DNA from 4 places in the Enterobacter ludwigii genome. Region 3 is predicted to be linked to each of the others. Evidence: predicted binding sites of a transcription regulator. Region 3 holds the regulator's gene; each other region holds the start of a gene.
What was found. Region 3 encodes PurR, which represses purine synthesis genes. Its sites were predicted from a motif close to CANGCAAACGTTTGCNTG; they were not measured.
Positions count from the first base shown of each region.

Region 1: a site for PurR is predicted at 2,861-2,878, ahead of carA (glutamine-hydrolyzing carbamoyl-phosphate synthase small subunit). Genes of this name have one in related genera too.
Region 2: a site for PurR is predicted at 1,657-1,674, ahead of galS (HTH-type transcriptional regulator GalS). Genes of this name have one in related genera too.
Region 4: a site for PurR is predicted at 1,355-1,372, ahead of cvpA (colicin V production protein). Genes of this name have one in related genera too.

Region 1 is NZ_CP017279.1:3,847,069-3,850,841, reverse strand. Features, by position in the region: gene carB (carbamoyl-phosphate synthase large subunit) at 1-1,475, opposite strand, end outside; gene carA (glutamine-hydrolyzing carbamoyl-phosphate synthase small subunit) at 1,494-2,642, opposite strand; gene dapB (4-hydroxy-tetrahydrodipicolinate reductase) at 3,097-3,773, opposite strand, start outside.
Region 2 is NZ_CP017279.1:2,418,975-2,422,747, reverse strand. Features, by position in the region: gene folE (GTP cyclohydrolase I FolE) at 1-451, shown strand, start outside; gene yeiB (DUF418 domain-containing protein YeiB) at 470-1,627, shown strand; gene galS (HTH-type transcriptional regulator GalS) at 1,783-2,805, shown strand; gene mglB (galactose/glucose ABC transporter substrate-binding protein MglB) at 3,101-3,773, shown strand, end outside.
Region 3 is NZ_CP017279.1:1,211,109-1,214,881, forward strand. Features, by position in the region: gene punC (purine nucleoside transporter PunC) at 1-176, opposite strand, end outside; gene punR (DNA-binding transcriptional activator PunR) at 291-1,202, shown strand; gene purR (HTH-type transcriptional repressor PurR) at 1,219-2,244, opposite strand; gene cydH (cytochrome bd-I oxidase subunit CydH) at 2,542-2,631, shown strand; gene BH714_RS05810 (MFS transporter) at 2,795-3,773, shown strand, end outside.
Region 4 is NZ_CP017279.1:2,555,799-2,559,571, reverse strand. Features, by position in the region: gene folC (bifunctional tetrahydrofolate synthase/dihydrofolate synthase) at 1-525, shown strand, start outside; gene dedD (cell division protein DedD) at 515-1,216, shown strand; gene cvpA (colicin V production protein) at 1,427-1,915, shown strand; gene purF (amidophosphoribosyltransferase) at 1,952-3,469, shown strand; gene BH714_RS11990 (UbiX family flavin prenyltransferase) at 3,559-3,773, shown strand, end outside.

The DNA of each region.
Region 1 (3,773 bases), 2.2 Mb from region 3:
AGTACGCGCAGGAAGTCAGCGTCCAGGCCATTGATGCCCAGGTCCGCGACTCTTTCTTCCAGACGTACCAGCTCTTCAATCTGCACCAGGAACCAGCGGTCGATGTTGGTCAGGTTGAACACGCCATCAACAGAGAGGCCCGCACGGAACGCATCGGCGATGTACCAGATACGCTCTGCGCCTGCGTCTTTCAGCTCGCGGCGAATTTTGGTCAGCGCTTCAGGGTCTTCCAGGCTCACTTTCGGGTCAAAACCCGTGGCCCCCACTTCCAGGCCGCGCAGCGCTTTCTGCAGGGATTCCTGCTGAGTACGCCCAATCGCCATCACTTCGCCAACAGATTTCATCTGCGTGGTCAGACGGTCGTTTGCGCCGGCGAACTTCTCGAAGTTAAAGCGAGGGATCTTGGTCACAACGTAGTCGATGGACGGCTCGAAGGACGCTGGAGTGCGGCCACCGGTGATGTCGTTCATCAGCTCATCGAGGGTATATCCTACCGCCAGTTTCGCGGCCACTTTCGCAATCGGGAAGCCGGTGGCTTTCGAGGCCAGCGCGGAGGAGCGAGAAACACGCGGGTTCATTTCGATAACAATCAGGCGACCGTTTTTCGGGTTCACCGCAAACTGAACGTTAGAGCCACCCGTTTCTACGCCGATTTCACGCAGTACCGCCATCGAGGCGTTACGCATGATTTGATACTCTTTGTCGGTCAGCGTCTGGGCTGGCGCTACGGTGATGGAGTCGCCGGTGTGGATACCCATCGCATCGAAGTTTTCGATGGAGCAGACGATGATGCAGTTGTCGTTTTTATCACGCACCACTTCCATCTCGTACTCTTTCCAGCCAATCAGCGATTCATCAATCAGCAGCTCTTTGGTGGGGGAGAGATCCAGACCGCGTTCACAAATCTCTTCGAACTCTTCGCGGTTGTAGGCGATACCGCCGCCGGTGCCACCCATGGTGAAGGATGGACGGATGATGCACGGATAACCAACGTCAGCCGCAACAGCCAGCGCTTCTTCCATGGTATGTGCGATACCGGAACGCGCGGTGTCGAGGCCGATTTTCTTCATCGCCACGTCGAAGCGACGACGGTCTTCAGCTTTATCAATGGCATCGGCTGTCGCACCAATCATGGTCACGCCGAACTCTTCCAGCACGCCCTGACGCTCCAGCTCCAGCGCGCAGTTCAGCGCCGTCTGGCCGCCCATGGTAGGCAGAACCGCGTCCGGACGCTCTTTTTCGATGATTTTGCGTACCACTTCCCAGTGAATCGGCTCGATGTAGGTTGCATCTGCCATTTCCGGGTCAGTCATGATGGTGGCCGGGTTAGAGTTCACCAGGATAACGCGGTAACCCTCTTCGCGCAGGGCTTTACACGCCTGGGCACCGGAGTAGTCGAATTCGCAGGCCTGGCCGATCACAATCGGGCCAGCGCCAAGGATCAGGATGCTTTTTATGTCTGTACGTTTTGGCATGGTCTTCTCGGCTCCTGATTATTTAGCGGTCTTACGGTATTGCTCAATAAGTTCGATGAAGTGATCGAACAGCGGCGCGGCATCGTGCGGGCCCGGGCTGGCTTCAGGGTGACCCTGGAAGCTGAACGCTGGCTTATCGGTACGATGAATCCCCTGCAGGGTGCCATCGAACAGAGACTTGTGGGTCACGCGCAGGTTAGCAGGCATTGACGCCTCATCCACTGCGAAGCCATGGTTCTGTGCCGTAATCATTACCGTGTTGTTATCGATATCTTTCACCGGGTGGTTCCCACCGTGGTGACCGAACTTCATCTTCACGGTGTTAGCACCGCTCGCCAGCGCCAGCAGCTGATGACCCAGACAGATGCCGAATACCGGGATATCGGTTTCCAGGAAGGATTTGATGGCGTCGATAGCGTAATCGCACGGTGCCGGGTCGCCAGGACCGTTGGACAGGAAGATACCGTCCGGATTCATCTTCAGTACCTCTTCAGCAGAGGTTTTCGCCGGGACAACCGTCAGGCGGCAGCCGCGGTCGACCAGCATACGCAGGATGTTGCGCTTGGCACCAAAATCGTACGCCACCACGTGGAATGGCAGGTCGCTCTCTTTTTTCGCTTCCGGCAGGTCTCCCGCCAGCGTCCAGCTTCCCTGCGTCCAGCTGTAGGCTTCTGCTGTGGTCACTTCTTTCGCCAGGTCCATGCCGTTCAGACCCGGGAAAGCTTTCGCTTTTTCCAGCGCCAGGGCTGCATCGAGGTTATCTCCTGCGATGATACAACCGTTTTGTGCACCCTTCTCGCGCAGCAGACGCGTCAGCTTACGGGTATCGATATCAGCAATCGCCACGATGTTATGGCGCTTCAGGTAGGAAGAGAGGTCCTCGGTATTGCGGTAGTTGCTGGCAATCAGCGGCAGGTCGCGAATGACCAGGCCTTGCGCATGTACCTGAGAGGATTCTTCGTCAGCAGCATTGGTGCCGACATTGCCGATATGAGGATAAGTAAGAGTAACGATTTGGCGAGAATAGGAAGGATCAGTGAGGATTTCTTGATAACCGGTCATTGAAGTATTGAAAACGACTTCCCCAACCGCCGAACCCGTTGCCCCTATGGCCCGACCGATAAACTGGGTTCCGTCTTCCAGAACCAATAGCGCTGACTTAATCAAAACACCCTCCAGAGAATATTCACTCACTTTATTTGCATATTAATTCATAACCGCGTCATGAATCAATGCAAATGTGTTGCCAGCGGATTTTTGGCAAACGGCGGCATTCTGGGGATTTGGTGGCTAAAAGTCAACTTAAAACGGAGATTTGTCATATTCTTTTGCGAGCCTGAGAGAGCCAGGAGAGCTTAAGCGGCAAAAAGATCAGGTAAATCACTGCGGAAAACGCTTGCGCGGCAAGTTTAATGGGAAAGACCGCTTCGTGGTATCAAAAAGTGGACCAGACGGTCAAAATTTACATTCAGATAACACAAAACACGAAGAAGAGATGAACTTTAGTGTGTAAATTCAGGAAATCATAATGAAATACATAAAATAAAAGGGCAATAAAATATTGCCCTATGCAATCAAAGCATTACGACTGCAATAACCACATCACGATGGGTAATAACGGTTACAAATTGTTGAGATCAAGCACATCTCGCATATCAAAAAGACCATTTCCCTTGCCTTTTAACCACAAGGCGGAGCGTACAGCGCCATTTGCAAACGTCATCCGGCTGGATGCCTTATGCGTAATCTCGACGCGTTCCCCAATATCGGCGAACATCGCCGTATGTTCGCCGACGATATCGCCCGCGCGGACGGTAGCAAAACCAATCGTGCCGGGAACACGTTCACCGGTGTGCCCTTCACGGGTGTAGACCGCGCAGTCTTTCAAATCTTTATCCAGTGCATGAGCAATCGCTTCCCCCATCGCCAGCGCCGTACCGGATGGCGCGTCGACTTTATAACGATGGTGCGCTTCAACAATCTCAATGTCGGTATAACTGCCCATGACCTTCGCTGCCTTCTCCAGCAGCTTCAGCATGACGTTCACCCCCACGCTAAAGTTTGCGGCGAAGACAATCGCAATCTCGTGTGAGGCATCCTGAATGGCCTGCTTCCCGGCATCATCAAAACCGGTGGTGCCGATCACCATTCCTTTACCGTGCTGACGGCAAAATGCCAGATGCGTGAGCGTGCCTTCCGGACGGGTAAAATCGATGAACACATCAAAGTCATCTTTTACCGCCTCCAGGCTGCTCTGCACGATAACGCCTGTCTTACCCGCACCCGCCAGCTCACCCG
Region 2 (3,773 bases), 1.2 Mb from region 3:
CGAAATTTTCTCCGGCCTGGATTACGCCAATTTCCCGAAAATCACCGTCATTGAAAACAAGATGAAGGTGGATGAGATGGTAACGGTACGTGATATCACGTTAACCAGTACCTGCGAACACCACTTCGTGACCATCGACGGTAAAGCGACCGTGGCTTATATTCCTAAAGATACGGTGATTGGTCTGTCGAAGATCAACCGCATCGTGCAGTTCTTTGCTCAGCGTCCACAGGTGCAGGAGCGTCTGACGCAGCAGATCCTGACCGCGCTGCAAACGCTGCTGGGCACCAATAACGTGGCAGTATCTATCGACGCCGTTCACTACTGTGTGAAAGCGCGCGGCGTGCGTGATGCCACCAGTGCGACCACCACGACGTCGCTGGGCGGTCTGTTTAAATCCAGCCAGAACACCCGCCAGGAGTTTCTGCGCGCCGTGCGTCACCACAACTAATCTGACAGGGCAGGCTACATGGAGCGAAACGTCACGCTCGATTTTGTTCGAGGCGTCGCCATTCTCGGTATCCTGCTGCTTAACATCAGCGCCTTCGGCTTGCCGAAGGCAGCGTATCTCAATCCTGCGTGGTATGGCGACATCACCCGCAGCGATGCCTGGACGTGGGCCATCCTCGATCTCTTTGCCCAGGTCAAATTCCTCACTCTGTTTGCCCTGCTGTTTGGCGCGGGCCTGCAGCTACTGCTCAGGCGCGGCACGCGCTGGATCCAGTCGCGTCTGACGTTGCTGGTGATCCTCGGCTTTATTCACGGGCTGTTCTTCTGGGATGGCGACATTCTTCTCGCCTATGGCTTAGTCGGGCTGATTTGCTGGCGGCTCATTCGCGATGCGCACAGCGTAAAAAGCCTGTTTAACACGGGCGTGATGCTTTACGTCATGGGCCTTGGCGTGCTGTTACTGCTGGGGATAATCTCCGGTGATGCGGCAAACCGTTCATGGATCCCCGATGCCGCCAACCTTCAGTACGAGCAGTACTGGAAGCTGAAAGGAGGCACGGAAGCGATAAGCAACCGTGCGGATATGCTTGGCGATAACCTGCTGGCGCTGGGGGCGCAGTATGGCTGGCAGCTGGCAGGGATGATGCTGATGGGGGCATCACTGATGCGTACCGGCTGGCTGAAAGGGGAGTTTTCCCTTCGCCACTATCGCCTGACGGGAGCCGGGTTAATTCTTCTCGGCGTGCTGATTAATCTGCCGGCCGTGATCATGCAGTGGCATCTGCACTGGAACTACCGCTGGTGTGCGTTTCTGCTTCAGGTCCCGCGCGAGCTGAGCGCGCCCTTCCAGACGATTGGCTATGCGGCACTCATTTACGGCTTCTGGCCACAAATGTGTCGCGCATGGATTGTCAGTGCCATTGCCTGCGTAGGCCGTATGGCCCTCAGCAATTACATTCTGCAGACGCTGATATGCACCACGCTTTTCTATCGGTTTGGCCTGTTTATGAAATTCGACCGGCTTTCGCTGCTGGCGTTTGTTATCCCGGTCTGGATGGTTAACCTGGCGTTTTCTGTTCTCTGGCTACGTTATTTCCGCCAGGGGCCGCTGGAGTGGGTGTGGCGTCAGTTAACTGCACATGCTTCAGGGGTATCATTGAGAAATACATCCAGATAACGATCTGGATCACAATCATTAACAAAACGGATGTAAACGTTTTCATCTGTGTGAGCTTCTTCACGTAGTCCCCTTTCTCTCGCTGCCAAAATAGCCACCTTGCTAAACACAGGGGGTGTCTGTGAGTTGCTGCAATCCTTTGAAGGATGGTGAATATGATCACCATTCGTGACGTCGCCCGTCAGGCGGGTGTTTCTGTGGCTACCGTTTCACGCGTGCTGAACAACAGCGCGCTGGTCAGCCCTGACACCCGCGAAACCGTAATGAAAGCCGTGACCCAGTTGGGTTATCGCCCTAATGCCAATGCGCAGGCGCTTGCCACGCAGGTCAGCGATACCATTGGCGTGGTGGTGATGGATGTCTCTGATGCCTTTTTCGGTGCGCTGGTTAAAGCGGTAGACGTTGTCGCTCAGCAGCATCAGAAATACGTGCTGATTGGCAACAGCTATCACGAGGCTGAAAAAGAGCGTCATGCGATTGAAGTGCTGATCCGCCAGCGTTGTAACGCACTGATTGTGCACTCAAAAGCTTTAAGCGATGACGAGATTTCCGGGTTTATGGAGCAAATCCCGGGCATGGTGCTGATCAACCGTATTGTGCCAGGGTATGCCCACCGCTGCGTCGGGCTGGATAACGTCAGTGGGGCGATGATGGCCACCAAAATGCTCATCAACAACGGGCATCAGCGGATCGGTTTTCTGGCCTCCAGCCATCATATTGAAGATGATGAGCTGCGGCGCGAAGGCTGGCAAAACGCCCTTAAAGAACAGGGTATTACGCCGTCTGAAAGCTGGGTTGGAACCGGAACGCCGGATATGCAGGGCGGGGAGGCGGCGATGGTGGAGTTACTGGGCCGTAATCTGCAGCTGTCTGCCGTGTTTGCCTATAACGATAACATGGCGGCCGGGGCGCTGACTGCGCTGAAGGATAACGGCATTGCGGTGCCACAGCATTTATCGTTGATTGGTTTTGATGATATTCCCATTGCCCGTTACACCGACCCGCAGCTGACCACCGTGCGTTACCCCATTGCCTCTATGGCCAAACTGGCCACTGAGCTGGCGTTACAGGGGGCGGCAGGGCTGCTGGATCCGGGCGCAACACACTGTTTCATGCCGACTTTAGTGCGTCGACATTCTGTCGCTGCCCGGCAAATTGTGGTTCCGATCACTAACTGATTACATCAGCTGATGTAACCGTTTTCAATCTGTGAGTAAATTCACAGTATCTTAACAAGGCGCTGACTATGATGTCAGCGTTTTAGGGGCTGAAACGCTATGTAACAGTGATTAATCACTTTCACCATAGCCAATGTGCCGCAAACAACGAATAAAACGCATTTCTGGAGTGTTACCGAACACGGAAGATAGAAATTTTATAAGTGAACTTCGGCTGTCAGTAACGTTTCATTAACACCTGCCTGCCGATCGTTATTCACAAGAACTACCCTGCATAAAAAAAACCGGAGATACCATGAATAAGAAGGTGTTGACCCTGTCTGCTGTAATGGCAAGCATGCTTTTTGGTGCAGCAGCGCACGCTGCGGATACCCGTATTGGTGTGACCATCTATAAATACGACGACAACTTCATGTCTGTTGTCCGTAAAGCTATCGAGAAAGATGCTAAAGCAGCGCCAGATGTTCAGCTGCTGATGAATGACTCCCAGAACGACCAGTCCAAACAGAACGACCAGATCGACGTTCTGCTGGCAAAAGGCGTGAAGGCACTGGCCATCAACCTGGTTGACCCCGCTGCGGCAGGCACGGTCATTGAAAAAGCGCGCGGCCAGAATGTGCCGATTGTCTTCTTCAACAAAGAACCTTCCCGTAAAGCGCTGGACAGCTATGACAAAGCGTTTTACGTCGGTACTGACTCCAAAGAGTCCGGCATTATTCAGGGCGATCTGATCGCTAAACACTGGGCGGCGAACCCGAACTGGGACCTGAACAAAGACGGCCAGATCCAGTTCGTGCTGCTGAAAGGCGAACCAGGCCATCCGGATGCTGAAGCCCGTACCACTTACGTTATCAAAGAGCTGAATGATAAGGGCCTGAAAACCCAGCAGCTGGCATTAGATACCGCGATGTGGGATACCGCTCAGGCGAAAGATAAGATGGACGCATGGCTGTCCGGCCCGAACGCTA
Region 3 (3,773 bases):
AGCTGCGCGAAGGCAAAGCCCGCGAGGAATAAGCTCAGGCTGGCGCTGATGGCTGCCGCCGGGGTCTGTAAATCTTCCTGCATTGCGGCGAAGGCAGGCAGGTACATATCAGTGGCTAAAAAGCCCAGCACGCTTAAACCACCGAGCCAGACTAAAAATCCTTTCCTGGGTTGCATTGTTTTTTCTCCTGAGGGAGGCAGGTCTATGTTTGCGCAGAGTGTAGGGAGTGCAAAGCAGGTTGTGAAACGCTAATATTTGGCGAGTGCATTCAAAATTTTTGCAGGCAGAAAATGTGGTCAGATTATTCTCTTGAAGTGGTCGATGCTGTTGCGCGCAACGGCAGCTTTAGCGGTGCAGCGCAGGAGTTGCACCGCGTCCCCTCAGCAATCAGCTATACGGTGCGTCAGCTTGAGGAATGGCTGGCTGTTCCGCTGTTTGAACGGCGTCACCGTGATGTGGAATTAACGCCCGCCGGGGCATGGTTTTTGAAAGAAGGGCGTTCTGTTATCAAAAAAATGCAGATCACCCGCGAACAGTGTCAGCAGATCGCTAACGGCTGGCGAGGACATCTTTCCATTGCCGTGGATAACATCGTAAAACCGGAACGTACCCGGCAAATGATTGTCGATTTCTATCGCCATTTCTCGGATGTCGAATTGCGGGTATCCCAGGAAGTGTTTAACGGCGTATGGGATGCGCTGGCAGATGGCAGGGCAGAGATGGCGATCGGTGCCACGCAGGCGATTCCGGTTGGAGGACGCTTTGCCTTTCGCGACATGGGCATGCTCAGCTGGAAATGTGTGGTGGCAAGCGATCATCCGCTGGCTGACCTGGACGGGCCGCTCAGCGACGAAACGCTCCGTAACTGGCCCTCGCTGGTGCTGGAAGATACCTCGCGTTCGTTGCCCAAACGCATTACCTGGCTGCTGGATAACCAGCGACGGGTGGTTGCGCCGGACTGGGAATCCTCAGCAACATGCCTCAGCGCAGGGCTGTGCGTTGCCATGGTCCCTGGCCATTTTGCGCGGCCCCGAATCGACACCGGTGAATGGGTTGAACTGACGCTGGAAAATCCTTTTCCGGATGCGGCCTGTTGCCTCACCTGGCAACAAAATGATGTGTCGCCCGCAATGGCCTGGCTGCTGGATTACCTGGGAGACAGTGAGACGCTTAACCGGGAATGGCTACGGGAGCCAGTATAACTGGCCCCGTAAAAGATTAACGACGATAGTCGCGGAACGGACCATCCGCAACGGAACGGCGTTCGATAAGACGCGGGTGAACTTCAATGGACTGAGACTCTTCACGCTTGTTGACGATCCTGTCCATCAGCATATTGAAGGCCGTTTCACCCAGCGAGTCTTTTGGCTGGTGGATGGTGGTCAGCGCCGGGGTAAAGAAGCGCGCGTTGCGCACGTTGTCATACCCGATCACGGAAATGTCCTGCGGCACGCGCAGACCCAGTTCATCGGCGGCACAGAGAGCTCCCATCGCCATAATGTCACCGCCACAGAAAACGGCTGTCGGGCGATGCGACTGTGAGACAATCTGCTGCATTGCGCGGTAACCGGATTCCGGTTCAAAGTCACCCTGCACGATCCAGTTTTCCGGCACGGTAATCAGCGCCTCTTCCATGGCTTTCATAAACCCGGCCAGACGTCCGGCACCGGTGTTGCGCTCCAGTGGACCCGGGATCACACCAATCTCACGGTGACCGCGTTCAATCAGATAACGGCCTGCCATATAGCCGCCTTCAAACGCGTTATCGATGACGGAGTCGGTGAAGTCTGCACGTGCTTCGCCCCAGTCCATGACCACCATAGGAATATGGCGGTACTCTTCCAGCATGGAAAGCACGGACTCCGGATACTCTGAACACATCACCAGCAGGCCATCCACACGCTTTTGCGCCATCATGGAGAGATAAGCGCGCTGTTTTTCAATGCTGTTCCACGCGTTGCCCAGAATCAGGGTATAGCCTTTCTGGAAGCAGTTTTTCTCGACCGCTTCAATGATCTCGGCAAAATAGGCCGCTTCACTGCTGGTTGCCAGCAAACCAATGGATTTGGTGTGATTAACTTTGAGGCTGCGCGCCACCGCACTCGGTGAATAGTGTAATTCTTTGATTGCCGCCCAGACGGCGTTGCGCGTCTCTTCCGCCACAAAGCGGGTTTTGTTAATTACATGTGATACGGTTGTAGTGGAAACGTTTGCGCGTTTTGCTACGTCTTTAATTGTTGCCATTAAATGTCACTCCAGACCATATCCTAAACTCCTGAAAAACTTGAAGGTAAACGTTTGCCTTCTCTCACCCTTATCACGCAATCTTGAATTGCGGCACGCCGGGAAAACGACACAGGACGTCAGGAGGGGGTCAATGGCCGGTACGCTAATAAATTTAGCGTGGAATTTTGTCCTATCTTGATGAAAAGGGGAAGAGCTAAAGTGGTTATCAGTTTAAATCCAGGAAGATTTTTGAACTAAACTGTGTAAAAATGAGCAGGCTCACTTTTCGTGGGGAGATTAAAAGGAGAAAAATTGATGAGCTACGATCTGAAGTTTTCGCTGGTGACCACCGTTATTGTACTGGCTCTGATTGTTGCGGCGGGTCTGACGGCTGCATTGCACTGATTTACACGGAGGGAGAGCTCTCTCCCTCTCAGTTTTCCTGATTGTTACGCCTGCGGCAAAAATCTTTTGCCAATTTGTTAACTTCTCATTTTTTGTGATTGATGTCATGCTTTCGGCTTCTTTGTTCTGTGTCACGACATGACACGGCATCCGGAGTTGACGCATGAAAATCAATTTTCCCCTGCTTGCCCTGGCGATTGGCGCTTTTGGGATTGGCACCACTGAATTCTCCCCGATGGGGTTACTGCCTGTTATCGCCCGGGGCGTGGATGTTTCTATCCCGGCGGCCGGGATGCTCATCAGCGCCTACGCCATTGGCGTGATGGTGGGGGCACCGCTCATGACGCTTCTGCTTTCACACCGCGCGCGCCGCAATGCGCTGATTTTCCTGATGGCGATATTTACGCTGGGCAACGTGCTCTCCGCGATTGCGCCGGATTACACCACCCTGATGTTGTCCCGCATTCTGACCAGTCTTAACCACGGCGCGTTCTTTGGGCTGGGATCGGTTGTGGCCGCAAGCGTGGTGCCAAAACACAAGCAGGCGAGTGCCGTGGCAACCATGTTTATGGGTCTGACGATTGCCAACATTGGCGGTGTACCTGCCGCAACCTGGCTGGGTGAGGCGATCGGCTGGCGCATGTCGTTCCTGGCGACGGCCGTGCTGGGTGTTATCGCCATGGTGGCGTTGTACTTCTCCTTGCCGAAAGGCAGCGCTGGTGAACGTCCTGACGTCCGCAAAGAGCTGTCGGTACTGATGCGCCCGCAGGTGCTCTCCGCGCTGTTGACCACCGTACTGGGGGCGGGCGCCATGTTTACCCTGTACACCTATATTTCACCGGTGTTGCACGATATCACCCACGCAACGCCTCTCTTTGTGACCGCGATGCTGGTGCTGATTGGTGTCGGGTTCTCTATAGGCAACTATCTCGGCGGGAAATTCGCCGATCGTTCCGTGAGCGGGACGCTGAAAGGCTTTTTAACGCTGCTGATTGTCATCATGATCGCCATTCCATGGCTGGCGCGTAATGAGGTCGGGGCGGCGATGGCGATGGTTGTCTGGGGGGCTGCGACCTTTGCCGTGGTTCCGCCGCTGCAGATGCGCGTGATGCGCGTTGCCCATGAGGCACCGGGTCTCTCGT
Region 4 (3,773 bases), 1.3 Mb from region 3:
CCATTGCCGCAGGTGCCGCAGCCTAACGCGGCAACCGCGCTGGCGGCACTGCGCGCAAGCGGTCTGGCGGTGAGCGAGCAGGCGATTCGCGAGGGCATTGAGCGGGCGATCCTGCCCGGGCGTTTCCAGATTGTCAGCGAGTCACCGCGCCTGATCCTCGATGTGGCGCACAACCCGCATGCCGCGGCGTATCTCGCGGGACGTCTCAAATCGTTACCAAAAACCGGGCGCGTGCTGGCGGTTATCGGTATGCTTCATGATAAAGATATTGGCGGTACGCTGGCCTGCATGGAGAGTGTGGTCGATAGCTGGTATTGTGCTCCTCTGGAGGGGCCACGCGGGGCGACCGCTGAGCAGTTGATGGAACATCTCGGCAAAGGCGCAATCTATAATAGCGTGGCTCAGGCCTGGCATGCCGCGATGGCGGATGCTAAACCAGAAGATACCGTGCTGGTGTGTGGTTCGTTCCACACGGTGGCACATGTCATGGAAGTGATGGACGCGGGGAGAACCGGTGGCGAGTAAGTTTCAGAACCGTTTAGCAGGAACAATAGTGCTGGTGGCGCTGGGAGTCATTATTCTCCCGGGCCTGCTCGACGGGCAGAAAAAGCACTATCAGGATGAGTTTGCAGCCATTCCTCTGGTACCGAAACCGGGCGATCGCGACGAGCCGGATATGCTGCCTGCGGCGACACAGGCCCTTCCTGCTCAGCCGCCGGAAGGCGCAGCGGAAGAGGTTCGCGCAGGCGATGCGGCTGCGCCGTCTCTTGATCCGTCTCGTCTGGCGGCGAGCAACACCAACGATATCGATCCGGTACCGGTTCCGGTCGTGCAGCCTAAACCGGCTGAGAAACCGAAGCCGGTCGAAAAAACGCAGCCGAAACCGCAGCGAGATAAAACGAGCGAACAGCTTGCCGCAGCGACTGAGACACCGCCTCCGGCGAAACCGGCTCAGCAGGAAGCCGCACCGACGGGCAAAGCCTACGTCGTGCAGCTGGGTGCGCTGAAAAATGCCGATAAGGTCAATGAGGTAGTGGGTAAACTGCGCAGTGCGGGATATCGTGTTTACACTTCACCTTCCACGCCGGTACAGGGTAAAATTACCCGTATTCTCGTGGGGCCAGAAGCGTCCAAAGATAAGCTTAAAGGATCGCTGGGTGAGCTGAAGCAGATCTCCGGCCTGAGCGGTGTGGTGATGAGCTACAGCGCGAACTAACCCCTCCCTCACCCTTATCCTTTCTGTGAGGAGAGGGTGGGGGGAAGAGTGACGGCAGACGTCCACAGAGACGTAAAAAGCCACGGCGTTGAACATTTTTTCAGCGCCTTTTTTATTTACGCGTGGGAAGGAAATCCCTACGCAAACGTTTTCTTTTTTGTTAGAATTCGCCCCGAACTGGATGACAGGGCGTTAAATCGTGGGACACATATGGTCTGGATTGATTACGCCATCATTGCGGTGATTGGTTTTTCCTGTCTGGTTAGCCTGATCCGTGGCTTTGTTCGTGAAGCGTTATCGCTGGTAACCTGGGGTTGTGCTTTCTTTGTTGCCAGTCATTACTACACTTACCTGTCTGTCTGGTTCACGGGCTTTGAAGATGAACTGGTCCGAAATGGAATCGCTATCGCGGTGCTGTTTATCGCGACGCTGATTGTCGGCGCTATCGTAAATTACGTGATAGGTCAGTTGGTCGAGAAAACCGGTCTGTCAGGAACAGACAGGGTACTCGGGATCTGTTTCGGCGCATTACGAGGCGTGCTGATTGTGGCCGCGATCCTGTTCTTCCTGGATACCTTTACCGGGTTCTCCAAAAGTGAAGACTGGCAAAAATCGCAGCTCATTCCAGAGTTCAGTTTCATCATCAGATGGTTCTTTGACTATCTGCAAAGCTCGTCGAGTTTCTTGCCCAGAGCGTAATGCGCTCTGAGATGTGGCTTAACGAGGAAAAGACGAATGTGCGGTATTGTCGGTATCGCCGGTTTCATGCCGGTAAACCAGTCGATTTATGACGCGTTAACGGTGCTTCAGCACCGTGGGCAGGATGCTGCGGGTATCATCACCATTGATGCAAACAACTGCTTCCGTTTACGTAAGGCGAATGGTCTGGTAAATGATGTGTTTGAAGCCCGCCATATGCAGCGTCTGCAAGGTAATATGGGGATCGGTCACGTTCGTTATCCTACTGCTGGCAGTTCCAGCGCCTCTGAGGCTCAGCCTTTCTACGTCAACTCACCGTATGGCATCACGCTTGCCCACAATGGCAACCTGACCAACGCGCACGAGCTGCGTAAGAAGTTGTTCGAAGAGAAACGTCGCCACATTAACACCACCTCTGATTCTGAAATTCTGCTCAATATCTTTGCCAGCGAGCTGGATAACTTCCGTCACTACCCGCTGGAAGCAGACAACATTTTTGCCGCCGTTGCCGCGACTAACCGCCAGATCCGTGGTGCGTATGCCTGCGTGGCGATGATTATCGGCCACGGGATGGTTGCCTTCCGCGATCCAAACGGCATCCGCCCGCTGGTGCTCGGTAAGCGCGATCTCGGTGATGGTCGTACCGAATACATGGTTGCCTCTGAAAGCGTGGCGCTGGATACCCTGGGCTTCGAGTTCCTGCGTGATGTTGCGCCTGGCGAAGCGGTCTATATCACTGAGAAGGGCCAGCTGTTCACCCGCCAGTGTGCTGACAACCCGGTGAGCAATCCGTGCCTGTTTGAATATGTTTACTTCGCCCGTCCGGACTCGTTTATCGACAAGATTTCCGTCTATAGCGCGCGCGTGAACATGGGGACTAAACTTGGCGAGAAGATTGCCCGCGAGTGGGACGATCTGGATATCGACGTCGTTATTCCTATTCCGGAAACGTCCTGCGATATCGCTCTGGAAATCGCCCGCATTCTGGACAAGCCATACCGTCAGGGGTTTGTGAAAAACCGCTACGTTGGTCGTACCTTTATCATGCCGGGTCAGCAGCTGCGCCGTAAGTCCGTGCGTCGTAAACTGAACGCAAACCGCGCTGAGTTCCGCGACAAAAACGTCCTGCTGGTGGATGACTCCATCGTTCGCGGCACCACCTCAGAACAGATTATTGAGATGGCGCGCGAAGCGGGTGCGAAGAAAGTGTATCTGGCCTCAGCCGCACCGGAAATTCGTTTCCCGAACGTGTACGGCATCGATATGCCAACCGCCAATGAGCTGATCGCTCACGGTCGTGAAGTGGACGAAATTCGTCAGATCATCGGTGCCGACGGCCTGATTTTCCAGGATCTGAACGATCTTATCGACGCAGTACGCGCTGAGAACCCGGATATTCAGCAGTTCGAATGCTCCGTGTTTAATGGCGTTTACGTGACGAAAGACGTTGACCAGCAGTACCTCGACTACCTTGATTCGCTGCGCAACGACGATGCGAAAGCCGTCCAGCTGCAAAACGATCTCGAAAGTTTAGAGATGCACAACGAAGGTTGATGTCTGTGCAAGTGAGGGCATTTGCCCTCACTTGCAACTCCCCGCAAAATCCTGCACAGTCTGCCCTGAAATCAGTTAGGGCGAAAATCATGAAACGACTCATTGTTGGGCTCAGTGGTGCCAGTGGCGCGATTTACGGCGTACGTCTGTTACAGGTACTGCGCGACGTGGCAGAAGTGGAAACGCATCTGGTCATGAGCCAGGCGGCACGTCAGACCCTCTCTCTTGAAACCGACCTCTCACTGCGTGATGTCCAGGCGCTGGCGGATGTGGTCCACGATGCCCGCGATATCGCCGCCAGCAT